Regions from separate parts of the Priestia sp. JSM ZJ58 genome, predicted to be linked through region 1. Evidence: riboswitches for the same ligand, from Rfam matches in the RefSeq annotation. Region 1 holds a riboswitch; each other region holds the start of a gene.
What was found. Region 1 has a riboswitch for S-adenosylmethionine ahead of ACH6EI_RS21735 (methionine ABC transporter ATP-binding protein). Riboswitches for the same ligand answer to the same signal wherever they lie in the genome.

Region 1 (4,264 bases):
GTTAGATCCACACGCCGCTAATCCTACTACTAGCGCAGATGTTAATGCTAAAGCTGAAAGCCATTTTTTCATAATAAATAATCCTCCCTTTATCTTTTATCAATTTTTGCAGTAATCGCATCTCCAATAAGTTGGATAATAAATACAATAATCAAAATTAAGATCGTAGCGGCTAGCGTTACGTCATTATGACTGCGCTGGAATCCTTCTAAATATGCAAGGTTTCCAAGACCTCCAGCTCCAATCACACCCGCCATTGCCGTATAGCCGACTAACGCAATGGTTGTTACTGTCAAACCGGAAATCAAAGCTGGCAGCGATTCAGGTAACAGCACTTTAAAGATAATAGTGCTTGTTGTGGCTCCCATTGATTTAGCAGCTTCAATAACACCTTTATCAATTTCACGCAGACCAATTTCTACAAGACGCGCATAAAATGGTGCTGCTCCAACAATTAAAGCCGGTAACGCTGCATTAGCGCCTAAAATACTTCCTACCAATGCTTTGGTAAATGGAATCAGTAAAACAATTAAAATAATGAATGGAATGGAACGAAAGATATTTACAACCGCCGACACAATGGCATATAAAGGTTTGTTTTGCCAAAGCTGTCCTTTGGACGTTAAAAATAAAAGCAAGCCCAATAAAATACCTAGAACAAATGTGGCTACAACTGAAATAGCCGTCATATATAGTGTTTCATTTGTCGCTTGAATAAAATCATCTAAAATAACGTTTGGAAATAGTTTCTCAAGCATTTGTCATTACCTCCACTTCTACCTGCTGCTCATGAATGTATGCAATGACTTTTTCAACTTCTGTTAATTCTCCGTCTAAATGAACGAACAACGTCCCGTATGAACCTGTTTGTGTATGAGAAATCTTTCCTTGCAAAATATTAATCGTTACATCAAACTGTTTTAAAATCGTTGTAATGAGCGGTTGCTCTGCTTTTCCGCCAACAAACGTCAGCTGAATAATTTGCCCGCTTGGATACAGCTCTTTTACTTGTTCAATCGTTTCAAACGTTTCCTCTGGTTCAGAAATCTGTTGAACGAATCGTTTTGTAATCGGCTGCTTAGGTTTTCTGAATACTTCTAGCACTTGTCCTTCTTCTACTACTGCCCCATTTTCCATAACGGCTACTCGATGACAAATTTTACGAATGACGTGCATTTCATGAGTAATCAATACAATGGTTAACCCTAGCTTCTCATTAATATCTACTAACAGATCTAAAATAGAATCTGTCGTTTGAGGATCAAGCGCTGATGTTGCTTCATCACAAAGCAATACTTTTGGATTGTTCGCTAGGGCTCGAGCAATCCCAACACGCTGCTTTTGTCCCCCGCTAAGCTGTGATGGATAAGCATCTTCACGCCCTTCAAGCCCGACTAGCTTAATAAGTTCGTCTACTCGTTTCATTCTTTTTTCTTTTGAAATCCCTGCTATTTCTAACGGAAAGGCAATATTTTCTCGTACCGTACGCGACCACAAGATATTAAAGTGCTGAAATACCATACTAATTTCTTGTCTAGCTTTTCTGAGTTTTCCGCCTTTAATTTTTCCAATATCATTACCTGCTACTTCGACCGTTCCTGTCGTTGGTGTTTCTAATCCGTTTAGCAAGCGAATCAAAGAACTTTTCCCCGCTCCGCTATAACCAATAATTCCGTAAATTTCACCTTGGTTAACGGTTAGATTCACATTATCAACAGCTGTTACTTGACCGCTTTTGGCCTGATAAATTTTTGTAACGTCTGTTAATGTAATCATATTTCTTCACCTTCTTTAATAAAAACTTAATTATGTTAGGTTGCCCTATAGGATGAAAAAGCCGTAAAACAATTTTCCCTATTAAAAAAGCCTCTCTGCGCATGACAGAAAGGCTCGATATTTAATCCTTTCTCTCATCTTTCAAAGCGCATAGCTTTGCAGGAATTGGCACCATTTCAGTTAGTCTGACGGTTGCCGGGTTTCACAGGGCTCAGTCCCTCCACCTCTCTTGATAAGAGTTCGCAACAATTATTTTGTTTTTGGGAAATATTCATTCATTTATGAACATTCATGAGTGTGATTTTAGCATGTGTCAGATAGGCTGTCAACAGATTTTGTTCTTGGGATAATATCCCAAGATTTCAACAGCCCCAACGGTTCGCTCTCTTTCCACTTCTTCATTTTAAACAAACGTTTGATTATCGAAGCTCCTCGAGTACGTGCTCGATGGAATGAAACGCGTAGAGTTTTTTTACCATTTCACCATTTTCCACTTCAATCAAACAAGGTACGCTTTCAATAGAAAATAATTCTGCTTTTGAAGGCATATAATTTAAATTGCTCATTCCGATGGTTACATCCGGCAGCATCGCTTCTGCCACGGTTAACATTTTTTTTGCCAGCTGACATGTCCCGCAAAAAGGCGTATGGAAAAAGATAAAGGCTCTTTCTCCTTCTTTTAACTGATCATCCAGCTGTTTTTCGCTCCATTCTTGCATGTTGCTCATTCCTTTTATGTTAAAAATTCTGCATTAACATCGATATTGGCACTCAGCAATACTGTTGCTATGTGATGTCTAGGGGCGGCAGCAACTTCTCGGTACATTTTATCAATATATAGATGCTCTGCTTCCGGAAGCTCTCGTTTAAATTGTTTTCTCAGCTTATTCCCTGAATCATCAGAGTCAACGAGTATGTATACCTCTTTGTTAAACGTACAGTCAATAATTTCATCCAGCTTTGATAAACTAATCGTACCGTTTGTACAAATAATTTCAATTGGTTCTCGAATGATATCTTGAATACGCTTTTTATCTGACTTTCCTTCGACAATAATTACTTTTTCAATTTCAATTAGCCCCATTTTCATCACCCATAATCGTCAGTTGTATAGTAACATCATTTCTTTATGCTATACAATATTCGTTAATGTATCACAGTTCACCTGTTTTTTAAAAGAAATTTGCAAGAAAGAACTCTTTTAAAAGGCAGTTTAGGCCATATTATTTCCATAAAACAAGAAAAACAGCGGCAGTTGCCACTGTTTAGCACCATCCTGCTTCTTCGTCGCAGTCTGTATATTTTTGCGTTTCACCTTGTTTTTGTACGTCCGCATATTGATAGAACTTATTATTTTCTTGCGAATATCCTTCTTCAAAGCGGTATTCATTGCCGCTTGTCCCATAACTAACTTCACCAATTGGCTGCTTATCAACATATAATTTCATACCGCCGTCATGAAATTTAGCTGTAACGCGATCTGTAACGTCCATTTTTTGTTTTTCAAACATAAAAAGACACTCCTTTAGCTTGTTTACTAATAGAGTGTCCAGTCAAAAACTTTTCATAAAGACAATTTATGGAGGAGTATTATCCTTCGTTTGTCATTTCTTCGTATTGCTCTGCTGTCATCAGCTTGTCTACTTGAGAAGCATCAGATGGTTTGATTGTAATCATCCATGCTTCTTCGTATGGAGATTCATTAACAAGTTCAGGACTATCGCCTAAGTTGTCGTTTACTGCTACAACTTCACCGCTAATTGGTGCGTAAAGCTCAGAAACTGTTTTTACTGATTCAACGCTACCAAACGGCTCGTCAGCTTCTACTGTTGCTCCTACTTCTGGCAATTCAACGAATACGATGTCTCCAAGCTCAGCTTGAGCGAAATGTGTAATACCTACGCGGACAACGTCTCCTTCTGTTTTTACCCATTCATGCTCTTCAGAATAACGCAAATCTTTTGGTGTACTCATCTTAATCCCTCCAAAATATGTATCGTAATTTGTTTATATAAAAAGCGCCTTCAACGTGGAGAACACTTTCTACAACCTAAAATAACTTCCTATTAACAGTGTAACGTAAAAGGTAAAAATTTTCTATTTGAAAACTTACTTCCACACGTCCTCAAACTGCTCTTCTTTGAAACCAAGCGTTACTTTTTGTCCATCTGCTAGCAGCGGACGCTTAATTAACATGCCATCTGAAGCAAGAATAGACAGAAGTTCGTCTTCACTCGCACTGCTTACTTTATCTTTAAGACCTAACTCGCGATATTTTTTACCGCTTGTATTAAAGAATTTTTTTAATTCTAGGCCGCTGTTCTGATAGTAAGCTTGCAGCTGCTCTTTTGTTGGCGGATTTTCTACAATATGAATTTCTTCATATGCTACTCCGTTATCATCGAGCCACTTCTTTGCTTTTCGGCACGTACCGCACTTTGGATATGAATAAAAAAATAATGACATTTCGTCAACCACCCTTTATTTT
Region 2 (4,264 bases), on a different contig from region 1:
CGGTCCATCCAGTGTTTACAAGGTAGACATTTACGTTATGTTCATCGATTTTCTTTCCTAGCATTTCTGCATAAGTTGTTGGAGCAAGAGGTAAGAAAGGCTCACCAAAGCATGTAGAGAAAGTAGCCTGTGGCGATGTTACGCCGCGCTCTGTTCCAGCTAACTTACTAGTGTATCCGCTCAGAAAATGGTACATCGCTTGTTCTTTTGTAAGCTTGCTGATTGGAGGTAAGACGCCGAAGGCATCAGCAGTTAAAAAGACAATAGCTGTAGGGTGCCCAGCAACGCTTGGCAATACCGTATTATCAATAGAGTCAATTGAATAAGCGGCACGAGTATTCTCTGTTAAACTATTATCATTGTAATCTGCTACTTTCGTATTTTGATTCAACACTACATTTTCCAGTACTGCGCCGAAGCGAATTGCATTAAAAATTTGCGGTTCTTTTTCTTCGGAAAGCTGAATGCACTTCGCGTAGCAGCCTCCTTCAATATTAAATACACCAGAGCTTGACCAACCGTGCTCGTCATCTCCGATTAAACGACGGTTTGCATCAGCAGAAAGCGTTGTTTTACCCGTTCCAGATAAACCAAAGAATAATGCAACGTCACCTTCTTCTCCTACGTTAGCAGAACAGTGCATGGATAGAATATTGTTTTGAGGAAGCAAGAAGTTCATCACTGAAAAAATGGATTTTTTCATTTCACCAGCGTATTCAGTTCCTCCAATTAGCACAATGCGTCGCTCTAATGAAAGAATAATGAAGGTTTCCGAATTCGTCCCGTCTGTTTCAGGGTCAGCTTTGAACGTTGGAGCTGCTACAATTGTAAACGGCTTCACATCATCATTTGTTTTTTGTTCAGCTGAAGGGCGAATGAATAACTGCTGAGCGAATAGGTTGTGCCATGCAAATTCATTAACTACTTGAATTGGTAACTGATACTTTTTATCAGCTCCAGCATATCCATTAAAAACAAAAAGTTCATCCTGCTTCTTTAAGTGGGTTAAGACTTTTTTGTATAGCGCATCGAATCGCTGAGCAGAAATTGGCTGATTGACGGGTCCCCATTCAACCGTTTTTGAAGATACAGCATCGCTTACAATAAATTTATCCAAAGGAGAGCGGCCTGTATATTTTCCGGTTTCGACTGACACAGCACCTGTAGAAGTCAGCGTTCCTTCGCGTCGAGCTAGAATTTTTTCAACAAGTTGTGGAACAGATAATTGGTGTTTTGTTGTTTTTAATTGAAGCAAACCATTTAATTCGATAGACATATCAACAGTACTCATGTGCACTACCTTCCTTTTTTAGCTATTATTTATTCATTAATGTTTGAAATTTATAATTAGTATAACACATTTATTTAATTATTCTATACTATTTAACTAAAAATGTTTGTGTATTATAAAAAAATGTACGTTATACCTATTTTAGACACATGTATATGTGCTAGAAGCGAAAAAAGTGAAGCTATTTCAAGTGAAAGCCTTTTTTTGGTCTGTCTTGTTAACCAAACTTCGTGATCATTCTTAATAAGGTATACTATTTTTAAATTTGAGTATGTTACATTAAAACAGATTCAAACATAAAGAGATGATTTCCATTTGAATGTTGTTGACAGTGAAGCGCTTTTTCATGTATTATATGTCCTTGAACGGATACTCTCTTATCCCGAGCTGGTGGAGGGACAGGCCCTGTGAAACCCAGCAACCATCGTCATTTTTTTGTGTAGACGATAAGGTGCTAACCTGATGCAAGGGCACAACCTTGATCGATAAGAGTGAAAGGCTTATGTAGAATTTGATACCTTTCCTCGATACAAGGAAAGGTTTTTTTATATTTTTTAACGTGTAATGAAAATAAGGGAATGAGTACCGTATCACAATGTATCGTATTTATAAGGAGGAAAACTGATGTCAACACAACGTCGTCTGTTCACGTCAGAATCTGTTACAGAGGGACATCCCGATAAAATTTGTGACCAAATTTCTGACTCAATTCTTGATGCTATCCTAGCAAAGGATCCAAATGCTCGTGTTGCTTGTGAAACAAGCGTAACAACTGGTTTAGTTTTAGTAAGCGGTGAAATTACAACTTCTACTTACGTGGATATTCCTAAAACAGTTCGTGAAACAATTAAAGGAATTGGCTATACTCGTGCAAAATACGGATTTGATGCTGAAACTTGTGCAGTATTAACATCTATCGACGAGCAGTCAGCTGATATCGCTGCTGGTGTAGACCAAGCGTTAGAAGCACGTGAAGGTCAAATGTCCGATGAAGAAATCGAAGCAATCGGAGCTGGAGACCAAGGGTTAATGTTTGGTTATGCATGTAACGAAACAAAAGAATTAATGCCTCTTCCAATTTCATTAGCTCATAAACTTGCTCGCCGTCTAACAGAAGTACGTAAAGAAGAAATTCTTCCTTACCTTCGCCCGGATGGTAAAACACAAGTAACAGTTGAATATGATGAAAACAACAAACCTGTTCGCATCGATACAATTGTTATTTCAACTCAGCATCACCCAGAAGTAACGTTAGAGCAAATTCAACGTAACTTAAAAGAATATGTAATTAATCCAGTTGTTCCAAATGAGTTAATTGATGAAAATACAAAGTATTTCATTAACCCAACAGGACGTTTCGTAATCGGCGGCCCTCAAGGAGATGCTGGTTTAACTGGTCGTAAAATTATCGTTGATACTTACGGCGGATATGCTCGTCACGGCGGCGGTGCATTCTCTGGTAAGGACGCAACAAAAGTAGACCGTTCAGCAGCTTATGCAGCTCGTTATGTTGCGAAAAACATTGTAGCAGCTGATCTTGCTGATAAATGTGAAGTACAACTAGCATATGCAATTGGTGTTGCACAGCCAGTATCTATTTCAATTGATACATTCGGTACAGGAAAAGTTTCTGAAGAAGTACTAGTAGATGTAGTACGCAAAAACTTTGACCTACGTCCAGCAGGCATCATTAAAATGCTTGATTTACGTCGCCCAATTTATAAGCAAACAGCAGCTTACGGTCACTTTGGTCGTACAGATGTGGAGCTTCCTTGGGAGTTCACAGACAAAGCTGAAGCATTAAAAACTCAAGCTTTAGCTAAATAATAAAAAAATCTCCGTGAAAACGGAGATTTTTTTATGCCCATTGAATACCTTCAGCAGATTTTTCTACGACATCTTCATATTCTGAAAGCAAATGCTGAAAAATGGCGTCCCATGATTGAGTAAGAGCATAGTGTCTCGCTGCATGGCTAAAGTGAAGCCGCTGGTGCAAATCATCAAGTAAACCTGTAATAGCCGAACTGAATTCTTCTAAGGAGTGAGGTTTGCAAAGGTAGCCGTTTCGCCCGTGCTGAACCATCTGTTTAACTCCTCCTGCATTTGCTGCCACCACGGGAGTTCCAGAAGCAAGAGACTCCAGTACGACATTTCCGAACGTTTCTGTTTCTGAAGGGAAAACAAACAAATCAGATGAAGAATAGATATGAGCAAGTTGCTTACCTTCAAGAAAGCCTGTAAATGTCATATGCTCAGATGCTTGCTGTTGCATTTGTTCTTTTAAAGGACCATCTCCCACAATAAGCCAGTGAACTTGGTGGCGGATATGATCAGGTAAAGATCGGGCAATTTTTAGTAAAAAATCAGCGTTCTTTTCTTTAGCTAACCTTCCTACATACGTTAAGATGTAGGGTTTTTTTATATTATATTTAATACGAATATCAAAGCGGTCATAGTGGGGATGGAACAATTTGTGATTTACCCCTCGCGACCAAATAGCTACGTTGTGAAACCCTTGTTTTTCTAGCTGCTGTTTGGTCACTTCGGAGGGAGCGAATAATTTTTGTACAGGTTTATAAAACCATTTCATATATTTTTGCAGTGGTACACGCATTTTTTCAAGTTCATAGTGAGATAAATAATCATCAAAATTGGTATGATAAGAGCCGACAAGAGGAATACCTAATCTTTTCCCGTAATAGGAGCCGCAAAGCCCCATTGTAAAAGGAGTGGCCAAATGAATAAGAGAAGGGTTGAATTCCTGCAGCTGCTTTTTAATTTTTAGAACGTTTGGCAATGAAAAGCGGCTGTTTGGATAAAGGAAAAACGGCATGCTAGGCGAGCGGTGAACGTATGTTGAAAACGACCGATTATGAGCAAATTCAGGAGCAAATACCTGGATGGGAATTTGCTTTGATTTGACATACTGAGTAAATTGATAAAGTGTTTTAGCAGCTCCGTTAACTTCCGGAG
Region 3 (4,264 bases), on a different contig from region 1:
TCCACAATTGTAAGGAGATTGTGCTCCTTCGCCAAACTTGCTACTGCTTTAATATCCGTTACCTGTAAAAATGGATTTGAAGGGCTTTCGATATAAATAGCCTTCGTATCTTTTGTGATAGCTTCTTCTACTTTCTCAACCTTCGTTGTATCAACAAAAGTTGTTTTGATACCAAACTTTGAAAATAGTCGTGTTAATACACGATATGTCCCGCCGTACGTATCGTGTGAAACTAAAATTTCATCTCCTGATTCAAAAATAGATAACACCGATGAAATAGCAGCCATACCTGATGAAAAAGCAAAACCAGCGTATCCATTTTCTAGCTGAGCAATAGTGTTTTCTAAAGCCTCACGCGTTGGGTTTCCTGAACGAGAATAGTCATAGCGGCCGTTGTTCGTCTCATCTTCTTGATTAAATGTAGATACCTGATAAATAGGTACGTTAACCGCTCCAAAATGACCGTCAATTCCTGTATTTGCATGAATTAAGTTCGTACCAAATCTATGTTTATTATTGTTGGTATGCATCAAATGCCTCCTTCAAATCTTTAATTAAATCATCTGCGTGCTCAATTCCAACTGATAATCGAAGTAAACAGTTTGTTACTCCGACACGATTTCGAATTTCCTCCGGAATATCAGCGTGTGTTTGACGAGCTGGGAATGTCATTAAACTTTCCACGCCTCCTAAGCTTTCTGCAAATGTAATAACTTTAACATTTTCTAAAAGTACTGACACGATGTTAGGGTGTGAGACAGCAAAAGAAATCATGCCTCCAAATCCAGTTGCTTGTTTCTTCATGATTTCATAGCCCGGATGTGTTTCAAGACCAGGGTAATACACTTTTTCCACGAGATCATGAGCAGTAAGCCAATTTGCAATTTTCAGTGCGTTTTCGTTATGTTTTTCCATACGAAGCGCTAGCGTCTTAATACCGCGCAATAACAGCCAGCTATCCTGTGGACCTAAGATTGCCCCAGCTGCATTTTGATAAAAACGAATTTTCTCTCCTAAGCTACTACATCGAGCGACTACAAGACCAGCAACTACATCATTATGACCCCCAATGTATTTGCTTGCACTATGTATCACAATATCTGCTCCGAGCTCTAAAGGACGCTGATAGTAAGGGGACATGAATGTATTGTCAACGATAGTAAGCAAATCATGCTGTTTAGCTAACGCAATTGCTTCTGGCAAATCAGTCACGTGCATCATTGGATTTGTAGGTGTTTCAATAAATAGAGCTTTCGTGTTGGGACGAAGCGCATCTTTTACTTGCTCGAGATGGGCTGTGTTGACGTACGAAACAGTAATTCCTTGCTCTGAAAAGATTTCATTTAGTACTCGGTACGTTCCTCCGTATAAATCCTCTGATACAATTAAATGATCTCCGTTTTTAAATAGTGCTAAAACTGCCATTACACCCGCCATTCCTGAAGCGAATGCTACTCCTACTTCGCCTTTTTCTAAAGCAGCAATTGCTTCTTCCAATGCTGTACGAGTAGGGTTTGCCGTACGTGCATAGTCAAATCCCGTACTTTGCCCTAAAGCAGGATGAGCAAATGTTGATGCTTGGTAAATGGGTGTTGTAATAGAACCTGTTGAAGGGTCACGACCTACTCCTGAACGAACTAATAAAGTTTCAATTTTCATCTATTTCTCTCCTTAACTCAAAATAAAAAACACTCTTCACAGATGGAAGAGTGTTCGTTTATACACGATTTCTCTCATCTGTTAGAACAATACTGATGTTCCACAGGAATTAGCACCGTTCAAATGAATGTTTCATTTGATGGTTGCCGGGCATCGCAGGGCCAGTCCCTCCGCCACTCTTGATAAGAGTTCTATATAATTGTTGGTGGTTAACGTTTGTTGTTACTAACTTTAATAAAGATTTTCTTTATTGTCAACATAATTTTCTAAAAAATTTAAATCATCTCATTTGTTTATTCAATATACTTGTCCTGATAAGCACATAAAAAAAGAGACGACACCAAGGTCTCTTTTTCTAAGGCAAGTGCACAGATTTTACGTGAGCTAACTTCCAGTACATACTTTCTCCATTTGCCGTAATTAGTTCAACAATATTATTAGAAACTTCTTTAAGTACGCCAATTTTTTCTGATTGATCCCCTAAATCTAATACGACCAGTTGATTTTCATATTTTTTAAGCTGCTCTTCAAAGTTTCTGACAAAAGGTGCAGAGGCAGGCCTTACTGGGAGCTCTTTGTCACTTAAAGAATAAGGGGTTAACTCATTACTATAAGGGGTAAGCCATTTCAAATGATGTAAAGAAACAAAGACATTTTTATATACTGGAGAATAAAACACAAGATAATCATTCAGCACGCTTGTAATATAGCCATGCAATGATTTTCCTCCTGTTACATAAATTTCAATAAATTTTCCTTTTGCCTGCTGTAAAATATTACGATAAGAAATCCGCTGACTTTCTTCTATTAAGTTCTCTTCTATGGTTCGTAAAGGTGTATAATCTTCTTCTGAAACCTCTCGCAAGCGATGTATGTGTAAAAGAGGAATATACAAATAATCATGTCCATTATATAAAACCATTACATCTAACCCGAGATCAACAAGTTTTCCTATAAACGTTGTTTTCCCTGATATATCGACTTCAACAATTTTATCAATATAATGATTCATACTCATTCTCATTCTCCTCCTTTTTCCTATATGATAGAAAAGGTGCTTTATAAGCACCTTTTACGTTCCAGTTCGTCATGCTTTCCAACGATAATTTTTCGTTTTAATAACTTTTTCACCTGGTGTTGAAGAGCGTGAACCCGTACGGCGTCCTCCCGAGCGATCGTCTGTGCGACCTCCTGTACGTCTTCCGGTACGTCTTCCGGTACGGTCTCCAGTACGGCCATCCGTGCGACCTCCGGTTCTATCTACTGTAGTTGACTCTTGCATAGAATCTTCTTCATTTGTATCTCCATTTTGCTCAGAATTTTCTTCATTTTGCTTGAAAGATCCTTTTGATCCTAAGGCAATGGTTTTTACGTGTCTTGGTTGTAAACGTAAAACTTGATTATTTTGTACAAGAGTAAAGTTTCCACTGCGGCTTTGAACTAATACACCTTCCACAGCCTCTGGGCCTCCACCGTTAATAGCTACCCATCTATGTGAAAACTCTTCAAACAGTTCATTAAAACTTTTCGCTTTGATATAATCAGGTGTTTCTTCAACTAATAATGGATTTTGCGGAACAACAGGTGTATTTTTGCTTACAACTTCACTTACACTCTTTATATGCTCTACATTGATATAAACGACGCCGTCATCTTCTGTTAATAATACGACATACGCAGATTCAAATGAGCCTAATACGTCAAGGATTTTACCCACTTTCTTCTCTGGACCACCTTGATTTATTTGCACCTGCTTATCTTTCATTAATAATAGAGTACCTGCAAATGTGTTAGCTCTGTGAAGTTCTACTTCACTATTAAATCCAGAAAATGTTTGTGCCGAATTAGACTTCGTATCCTCTGTAATGCTTTTAACATGGGCAAGCTGATAATAAATAAATGTATACTGCTGCTGTGGAATAAGCTGAGCCGGCTGATTATTTTGCTGGTTGTTATTTTGATTTGTTTCAAGAGCAAGTGTTAAATAATCTGATTGAACGTCAATTAAATATCCCGTTTTAGATTCAGGCCCCCCGCGATATACAGTCACTACTCTCCCTTTTAGTGGTTTAAAATGGGCAGAGTAGCCCGTGCTTTCAGCTTGTTGAACTTTGCGAGCGCGACTACGATTTGCATTTTGAGTTTGATCTTGATTTTGGTCGTAGTAATAGTTACTCATTGTTTTTCCTCCTTATTGATTATCCTTATTGGTCATTCATACTGTATATATACGTATCATGTACAGCTATTGATTTCCTGCATTTGCCTATTATTAACAAAATCCACTGTTGCCTATAAATTGCCTATAAATCTATCTCTTTTTAAAAAGTCAAAATGTTATTTTTAATATACGCTGTTCGTTCTTTTATAAAAGACAGCATAAATTCGGGTTCTTTATAAAATTGCTCCAAGTTATCTTTTACGTAAGGATCTTTTAATACATAAGGAGCAATATACTCATGCAGTTGATAAATGATTGGTTTCATGTATTCTATCGTAAATTGATTATTTAGAACATTGTTCATTTTTTGAATATATCGTTTTTTAATGCTGTTCACCGCCAGTAAGCGAGCTGTAAGCGTATTAAATCCTTGTGCGCGGACAT

Region 2: linked by a shared signal. The riboswitch ahead of metK (methionine adenosyltransferase) and the one ahead of ACH6EI_RS21735 (methionine ABC transporter ATP-binding protein) in region 1 are both predicted to bind S-adenosylmethionine.
Region 3: linked by a shared signal. The riboswitch ahead of ACH6EI_RS17460 (trans-sulfuration enzyme family protein) and the one ahead of ACH6EI_RS21735 (methionine ABC transporter ATP-binding protein) in region 1 are both predicted to bind S-adenosylmethionine.

What each region holds. Positions count from the first base shown of each region.
Region 1 covers NZ_JBISEM010000002.1:65,747-70,010, forward strand. The annotation lists gene ACH6EI_RS21725 (MetQ/NlpA family ABC transporter substrate-binding protein) at 1-72, opposite strand, end outside; gene ACH6EI_RS21730 (methionine ABC transporter permease) at 90-758, opposite strand; gene ACH6EI_RS21735 (methionine ABC transporter ATP-binding protein) at 751-1,776, opposite strand; SAM riboswitch class I at 1,908-2,015, opposite strand; gene ACH6EI_RS21740 (thioredoxin family protein) at 2,196-2,495, opposite strand; gene ACH6EI_RS21745 (toprim domain-containing protein) at 2,510-2,860, opposite strand; gene ACH6EI_RS21750 (YusG family protein) at 3,042-3,287, opposite strand; gene gcvH (glycine cleavage system protein GcvH) at 3,367-3,750, opposite strand; gene ACH6EI_RS21760 (arsenate reductase family protein) at 3,886-4,242, opposite strand.
Region 2 covers NZ_JBISEM010000001.1:37,097-41,360, forward strand. The annotation lists gene pckA (phosphoenolpyruvate carboxykinase (ATP)) at 1-1,291, opposite strand, end outside; SAM riboswitch class I at 1,666-1,783, shown strand; gene metK (methionine adenosyltransferase) at 1,916-3,118, shown strand; gene ACH6EI_RS00215 (glycosyltransferase family 4 protein) at 3,150-4,264, opposite strand, start outside.
Region 3 covers NZ_JBISEM010000001.1:3,342,965-3,347,228, forward strand. The annotation lists gene ACH6EI_RS17455 (trans-sulfuration enzyme family protein) at 1-530, opposite strand, end outside; gene ACH6EI_RS17460 (trans-sulfuration enzyme family protein) at 514-1,659, opposite strand; SAM riboswitch class I at 1,731-1,848, opposite strand; gene ACH6EI_RS17465 (hypothetical protein) at 2,015-2,677, opposite strand; gene ACH6EI_RS17470 (hypothetical protein) at 2,747-3,838, opposite strand; gene ACH6EI_RS17475 (CotH kinase family protein) at 3,981-4,264, opposite strand, start outside.